One region of the Pseudomonas sp. G3-39 genome, then DNA from elsewhere that is predicted to be linked to it. Evidence: predicted binding sites of a transcription regulator. Region 1 holds the regulator's gene; each other region holds the start of a gene.
What was found. The regulator FliA, encoded in region 1, starts transcription of late flagellar genes. The targets are predictions, from matches to a motif close to CTAAAGTTTNNNNNNNNNNNGCCGNTAA.

Region 1 (2,263 bases):
TTGCACAGCGTCGCCGAACCTGCCTTTTTCAAGGCTCTCGACCAGTTCGACCGCGTGTTTTTTCAGGGTCGACTCGAAATCGCCCTGTGAAGATTCGTTATGCTCCATAGCTCCCCCGCGCGTCATCAGCCGATGCGTTCGAAAATCTTCTCGATTTTGTCTTTCAACGCCTGAGCCGTGAAAGGTTTGACCACGTAGCCGTTCACACCAGCCTGAGCGGCCTCGATGATTTGCTCGCGCTTGGCTTCAGCGGTCACCATCAGCACCGGCAGATGCTTGAGTTTTTCATCGGCACGCACGTGGCGCAGCAAGTCGATACCGGTCATGCCCGGCATGTTCCAGTCCGTTACCAGAAAGTCGATGCTGCCGCTGTTGAGTACCGGAATGGCGGTAGTGCCATCGTCGGCCTCGACGGTGTTGGTGAACCCGAGATCGCGCAGCAGGTTCTTGATGATCCGCCGCATCGTTGAGAAGTCATCAACGATGAGGATTTTCATGTCTTTGTTCAATTCGACCTCCAAGCAGTCTTAAACGCGCCCAGCACCTGGACGCGCCACTTCAATCAATCGGCGCAGCACTCGAAGACTGTCTGGAGCACAACAGAGCAAGACCGGTGCCGTTCTCACCGCACCAGCCTCGTTCGCAGTGTCCCCACACTGCCTTCAGCGCGCTCGCCACTCCCCCAAACGCCCCCGCAAACGGGCCGCGCACTGGCTGTGTAACTGGCTGACCCGCGATTCACTGACGCCAAGGACTTCACCGATCTCCTTGAGGTTCAGCTCTTCGTCGTAGTACAGCGCCAACACCAGTCGCTCACGCTCCGGCAAATTGGCAATCGCGTCCGCCAGCGCCGCCTGGAAGCGTTCATCTTCCAGATCGCGTGACGGCTCAAGATGAGCACTGGCGCCATCCTCGTGCAGCCCTTCGTGTTCGCCGTCCTGCAACAGGTCGTCGAAACTGAACAGCCGGCTGCCCAGGGTGTCATTCAAAATCCCGTAGTAATCGTCGAGACTCAATTGGAGTTCGGCCGCAACCTCGTGATCTTTAGCGTCACGGCCGGTTTTAGCTTCAATTGAGCGAATGGCATCGCTGACCATACGGGTATTGCGGTGAACCGAGCGCGGTGCCCAATCCCCTTTGCGCACTTCATCGAGCATCGCGCCGCGGATCCGGATGCCCGCGTACGTTTCGAAACTGGCGCCTTTGCTGGCGTCATATTTGGTCGAGACTTCGAGCAGGCCGATCATCCCGGCCTGAATCAGGTCTTCAACCTGCACACTCGCCGGCAAGCGCGCCAGCAAGTGATAGGCAATGCGCTTGACCAGTGGCGCGTAACGCTCGATCAACTCGTACTGCGCGTCACGTGCCGACTTCTTGTAGTAGTTCATACCGCTCGCGGTCATAACACAGGCCCTGCTGTTTGCTGCACGAGGCGCTCGACGAAAAACTCAAGGTGGCCGCGCGGGTTGGCAGGCAGCGGCCAGGTATCGACCTTCTGCGCGATCGCCTTGAACGCCAGCGCGCACTTGGAACGCGGAAAGGCTTCATAGACCGCTCGCTGCTTCTGCACTGCCTTGCGCACGCTTTCGTCGTACGGCACGGCGCCGACGTATTGTAAGGCGACGTCGAGGAAGCGATCCGTGACCTTGGTCAACTTGGCGAACAGGTTGCGCCCTTCCTGCGGGCTCTGCGCCATGTTGGCCAGCACGCGGAAGCGGTTCATGCCGTAGTCGCGGTTGAGCAGTTTGATCAGCGCGTAGGCGTCGGTGATCGAGGTCGGCTCGTCGCAGACCACCAGCAACACTTCCTGCGCGGCGCGGACAAAACTGACTACCGAGTCACCAATACCCGCAGCGGTGTCGATCACCAGCACATCGAGGTTGTCGCCGATGTCGCTGAAGGCCTGAATCAGACCGGCATGTTGCGCCGGGCTCAGGTGCACCATGCTTTGGGTGCCGGAAGCGGCCGGCACGATGCGGATCCCGCCGGGCCCCTGCAACAGCACGTCGCGCAGTTCGCAGCGACCTTCGATCACATCGGCCAGAGTACGTTTGGGGGTCAGTCCCAGCAGAACGTCGACGTTCGCCAGCCCCAGATCGGCGTCCAGCAGCATGACCCGACGGCCAAGCTCTGCCAGCGCCAGAGACAAGTTCACTGACACGTTAGTCTTGCCGACGCCACCTTTGCCGCCGGTCACCGCGATCACCTGTACGGGATGCATGCTGCCCATGTTATTTCTTTACCTTGTCTTGCATAGACGGAG
Region 2 (2,263 bases), 3.0 Mb from region 1:
AGGCTTGAGTGCGTAGGCACCCAGTTCGAAACGCACCTGGTCGTTGCCCTTGCCGGTGGCGCCATGGGAAATGGCGTCGGCGCCGGTTTCGTTGGCGATTTCGATCAGGCGTTTGGCGATCAGCGGACGTGCGATGGAAGTACCCAGCAGGTACTCGCCCTCGTAAACGGTGTTGGCGCGGAACATCGGGAACACGAAGTCACGCACGAATTCTTCGCGCAGGTCGTCGATGTAGATTTCTTTGACGCCCATGGCCTGAGCCTTGGCGCGAGCCGGCTCGACCTCTTCGCCCTGACCCAGGTCAGCGGTGAAGGTCACCACTTCACAGTTATAAGTATCCTGCAGCCACTTGAGGATCACCGAAGTGTCCAGGCCGCCGGAATACGCCAGAACGACCTTGTTTACGTCCGCCATGCCATCACTCCACGGGGTTCTACGGAAAGCCGAGGAGTCTACCGCTCAAATCCGATAATTTACAGAGGCGCGACAGCTTAAGACGACAAAGCGACAGAATCTGTCGACAGCGCGACGATGACCGACGGGTCAGGAAGTCGCCGCAGCGTTGGCAGGTGTGCTGGCTTGCGGTGCTGGCGCGGTAGTCGGCGCGACTCGCGCGAGCTTCACACTGACCCGACGATTCTTCGCCCGGTTGGCCGCATTGTTGTTCGGCACCAGCGGGTATTGCTCGCCGTGGAAACGCACGGTGATCTGCGATTCGGCGATGCCGTTGGCCTTGAAAAAGTCGACTACCGCCAGCGCTCGACGGCGTGACAGCTCACGATTGGTCAGACGATTACCGCTATTGTCGGAGTAGCCATCGAGTTCGATGTGATTGACCGTCGGATCGGCCTTCATGAACTCGAGCATCACCTGCAGCTTGGCTTTGGCGGCGGCATCCAGATCGGTGCCTTCGCCGGGGAAGCCGATCTGCGATTGCTTCACCTGATCGAAATTCTGCGGCAGCAATTTCGCCACACACGTCTGGTAATCATTGAACGCTTTGCTGAACTTCACCGGCAGCAGACGCACTTCCGAAACCCGGCCATCGCCGGACGCACGGCGCACCACCGGACTGCGACCGTCCAGCAAACCGCTGATCAGCCCCCCGGCTTGGGATTGCGAACTGTTGAACAGCACATTGCCGGTGCCGATCCTGACGCTGCCCAGATTAATGTCGTTGCGCCCCGGCTGCCATGGCGCTGCCGCCGCGAGCAACGTCGCCGAACCGCCGCCGAGCATGGCGTTGTAGGCATTGAGGCGGAATATCGCCTGCTCGCCGGCTTTGCGCACGAACTGGCCCGAGCCGAAATCGGTGATCGGCTGGGTCAGGCGGCACTCGAACTTGTCGCCCTCGACCGTCCACTCAATGTTCTCCAGACGCGTCTGGTAGGTCAGCGCCATCGCGGGGAGGCTGGCAAACACACTGAGCAAGGCTAAATATCGCTGGCGCACGGGAGGCTCCATTGGCTTCTGTAACACAAAGACCGATTCACACTATGTTTACGGCATACCTACGGGATATCGGAAGGTTCCTGCAAAACTTGATAGCGGGTGCCTGCAAGAGTCTTTTCCGGTAGCATTCCCCTCAGTTTGACCCGCCTGGAATCCCCTCATGTCCGACCGCCTGACCCTGCTGCGTCCCGACGACTGGCACATTCATCTTCGCGATGGTGCCGTGTTGACCAATACCGTTGCCGATGTTGCGCGCACCTTTGGCCGCGCCATCATCATGCCCAACCTGGTACCACCGGTGCGCAACGCCGCTGAAGCCGACGGCTATCGCCAGCGGATTCTCGCTGCCCGCCCGGCCGGCAGTCGCTTCGAACCGCTGATGGTGCTGTACCTCACCGACCGCACCCAGCCCGAAGAAATTCGTGAGGCCAAGGCCAGCGGTTTCGTGCACGCCGCCAAACTGTACCCGGCCGGCGCCACCACCAACTCCGATTCCGGCGTGACCAGCATCGACAAGATCTTCCCGGCGCTGGAAGCCATGGCCGAAGTCGGCATGCCGCTGCTGATCCATGGCGAAGTCACCCGTGGCGATGTCGACGTCTTCGACCGCGAAAAGATTTTCATCGATGAGCACATGCGCCGTGTCGTCGAGCGTTTCCCGACGCTCAAAGTGGTGTTCGAACACATCACCACCGGCGACGCGGTGCAGTTCGTCAACGAGGCTTCGGCCAACGTCGGCGCCACCATCACCGCGCATCACCTGCTGTACAACCGCAACCACATGCTAGTGGGCGGGATCCGGCCGCACTTC
Region 3 (2,263 bases), 2.7 Mb from region 1:
CGCCCGGTGCCCTTGGGCGGCGGATGGATCTCTTCCCAGTTCATGTTGACGATGCGCTCCACCGAGCGAACCAGGAAACCCTGGGTCTTGGTGTTGTACTCCGTGATGATCACGAACGGACTGTTCTTGTCTTTCAACGCCCCGGAACCGGTCGCCATTGCCAGATCAAGGATCGGAATGGTCGCCCCCCGGATATTCGCCACCCCGCACACGACAGGACTGGACTTGGGCATCAACGTCAGCGACGGGCATTGCAGCACTTCCCGCACCTTGAACACGTTGATGCCGTAGAGCTGCTGACCGTCGAGACGGAACAACAACAGCTCCAGGCGATTCTGCCCTACCAGTTGCGTGCGCTGGTTCACCGAATCCATTACACCAGCCATGCCCAGACTCCTACACCAACGCCAAGTGTTGTTGCGACGCACATTCATTGCTAAACGGCACGGCGCTTGCTTTTTAACTCGTATGAACGCTCAAACGACATTTTTCCGACGCCTGACCTCCCGCACCCGCAAAGCGCTGTGCGCGGTGTCTGCCGTCTGCTTCTTCTTCGCTGGCAGCCCTGCCGGTGCTGATACGGTTACCTTGCCTGACATGCTTATCGGCGTCACCCAAGGCTTTCTTGAGTTCACCGTAGAAGACTATCTGGCTACCAGTCAAACGGAAGGCCGCTACGAAATCGAGGTCAACCAGCTCGACCCGCGTATGCGCATGCCTATGTGCGACAAGGAATTGACAGCGTCGCTGGAGAGTCCGGCCCGTCCGCTGGGCCGGGTAACGGTCAAGGTCCGGTGCGAGGGAAGCTCGCCGTGGACGGTGTTCGTGCCCGCTCAAGTCCGCCTGTTTCGCGAAATTGTTACCACCACCCGCCCGCTGAAACGCGCCGGAATTATCGAGCCGCAGGATGTGACCTTGCGTGAACGCGACATCAGCCAGATCAATCAGGGTTTCCTGACGTCGGTGGATGAAGCCATCGGGCAGAAATTGACCCGACCAACGGTCGCCGATCAGGTGATTACCCTGGTGCATCTGGAACAGGCTGAAGTGGTGCGCAAGGGTGATCAGGTGGTCATCATCGCCCGCAGCGGTACGCTCGCCGTGCGCATGCCCGGCGAAGCCCTGGCCAATGGCGGTTTGAAAGAACAGATCCGGGTGAAAAACCTCAATTCCAACCGGGTGATCAAGGCGCAGGTCATCGCGCCGGGCCAGGTGGAAGTGGCCATGTAAAACGCTCAGGCAGAAAACTGGCGCCGGCCTCGATGCTTCCCTAAACTGTGCCGCAGCAGAACACGCTTCGGCACATGCAGCTCATTGCAAAGTGAGCCTAAAGTTTTCCAGGGAATGGCCGAGAACATGGCAAGCGTCCAAATTCCCAGAGGTTTTTAACATGGTCATCGATTTCAGCCGTTTGAACAGCTCCTCGTCACTTACGGGCAGTACACGTACCAGCAACGCCAAGGAAACCGCCGAATCCGGCACCTCCGCGCCGCTGAATACCCAGGCCGAAACGGCCAGTACCGCAAAAAGCGGGGAATCGGTACACCTCAGCAATGAGGCTCAACAGTTGCAGAAGGTCACTGACAAGCTGCGCGATCAGCCTGCCGTCGACAAAGCCCGGGTGGCCGAGTTGAAAGCAGCGATTGCCGATGGCAGCTATAAAGTCGACAGCAACCGTGTAGCCAGCAAACTGCTCAACTTCGAAGCCCAGCGCTAGGCTTTTGCCGGCGCCAGGCTTTTGGACGCTTAAAACCCAAGGCCAGCCATGCACGACACTAATTTATTGCAACTGATCACCGACGACTTTGCTCCAGCTCAACAATTGCTGGAGTTACTGCAAACCGAGTCCCTCGCCTTGCACGGTCGCGACATGCCTTTGCTCGAAGATATTCTGGCGCGCAAACAGGCATTGATCATTTTGCTTGAACAGCATGGCCGCAAGCGCAGCGAAATCCTCGCCAGCCTCAACCTGCCGCTCGACCGTCAGGGCCTGGAGCAACTGGCCAGCCACTCGAGCATTGGCGACCAGTTGCTGGCCCAGAGCGACGTGTTGACCGACCTGATTGCCCAGTGCCAGGCGGCGAACGTCAAGAACGGCCAGTCGATCCAGATTCAGCAGGCTGCCACGGCCAATCAGCTGAAAATCCTCACCGGGGGCGAGCCGCCAGCGTTGTATGACGCCTCGGGCACTTTCGCCAAACCCACCAAGCCGCGTACGCTCAGCCAGGCGTGAGCCATTCGATGTGCCTGCACTATCAACCCG

Region 2: a site for FliA is predicted at 1,519-1,546, ahead of ACOYXG_RS21065 (flagellar protein MotY). Genes of this name have one in related genera too.
Region 3: a site for FliA is predicted at 1,328-1,355, ahead of flgM (flagellar biosynthesis anti-sigma factor FlgM). Genes of this name have one in related genera too.

What each region holds. Positions count from the first base shown of each region.
Region 1 covers NZ_CP186497.1:1,652,531-1,654,793, reverse strand. Annotated here, with positions in the region: gene ACOYXG_RS07475 (protein phosphatase CheZ) at 1-108, opposite strand, end outside; gene ACOYXG_RS07470 (chemotaxis response regulator CheY) at 126-497, opposite strand; gene fliA (RNA polymerase sigma factor FliA) at 663-1,403, opposite strand; gene fleN (flagellar synthesis regulator FleN) at 1,400-2,230, opposite strand.
Region 2 covers NZ_CP186497.1:4,684,143-4,686,405, forward strand. Annotated here, with positions in the region: gene ACOYXG_RS21060 (argininosuccinate synthase) at 1-414, opposite strand, end outside; gene ACOYXG_RS21065 (flagellar protein MotY) at 544-1,452, opposite strand; gene pyrC (dihydroorotase) at 1,613-2,263, shown strand, end outside.
Region 3 covers NZ_CP186497.1:4,402,223-4,404,485, forward strand. Annotated here, with positions in the region: gene ACOYXG_RS19715 (chemotaxis protein CheV) at 1-386, opposite strand, end outside; gene flgA (flagellar basal body P-ring formation chaperone FlgA) at 469-1,230, shown strand; gene flgM (flagellar biosynthesis anti-sigma factor FlgM) at 1,391-1,717, shown strand; gene ACOYXG_RS19730 (flagella synthesis protein FlgN) at 1,766-2,233, shown strand.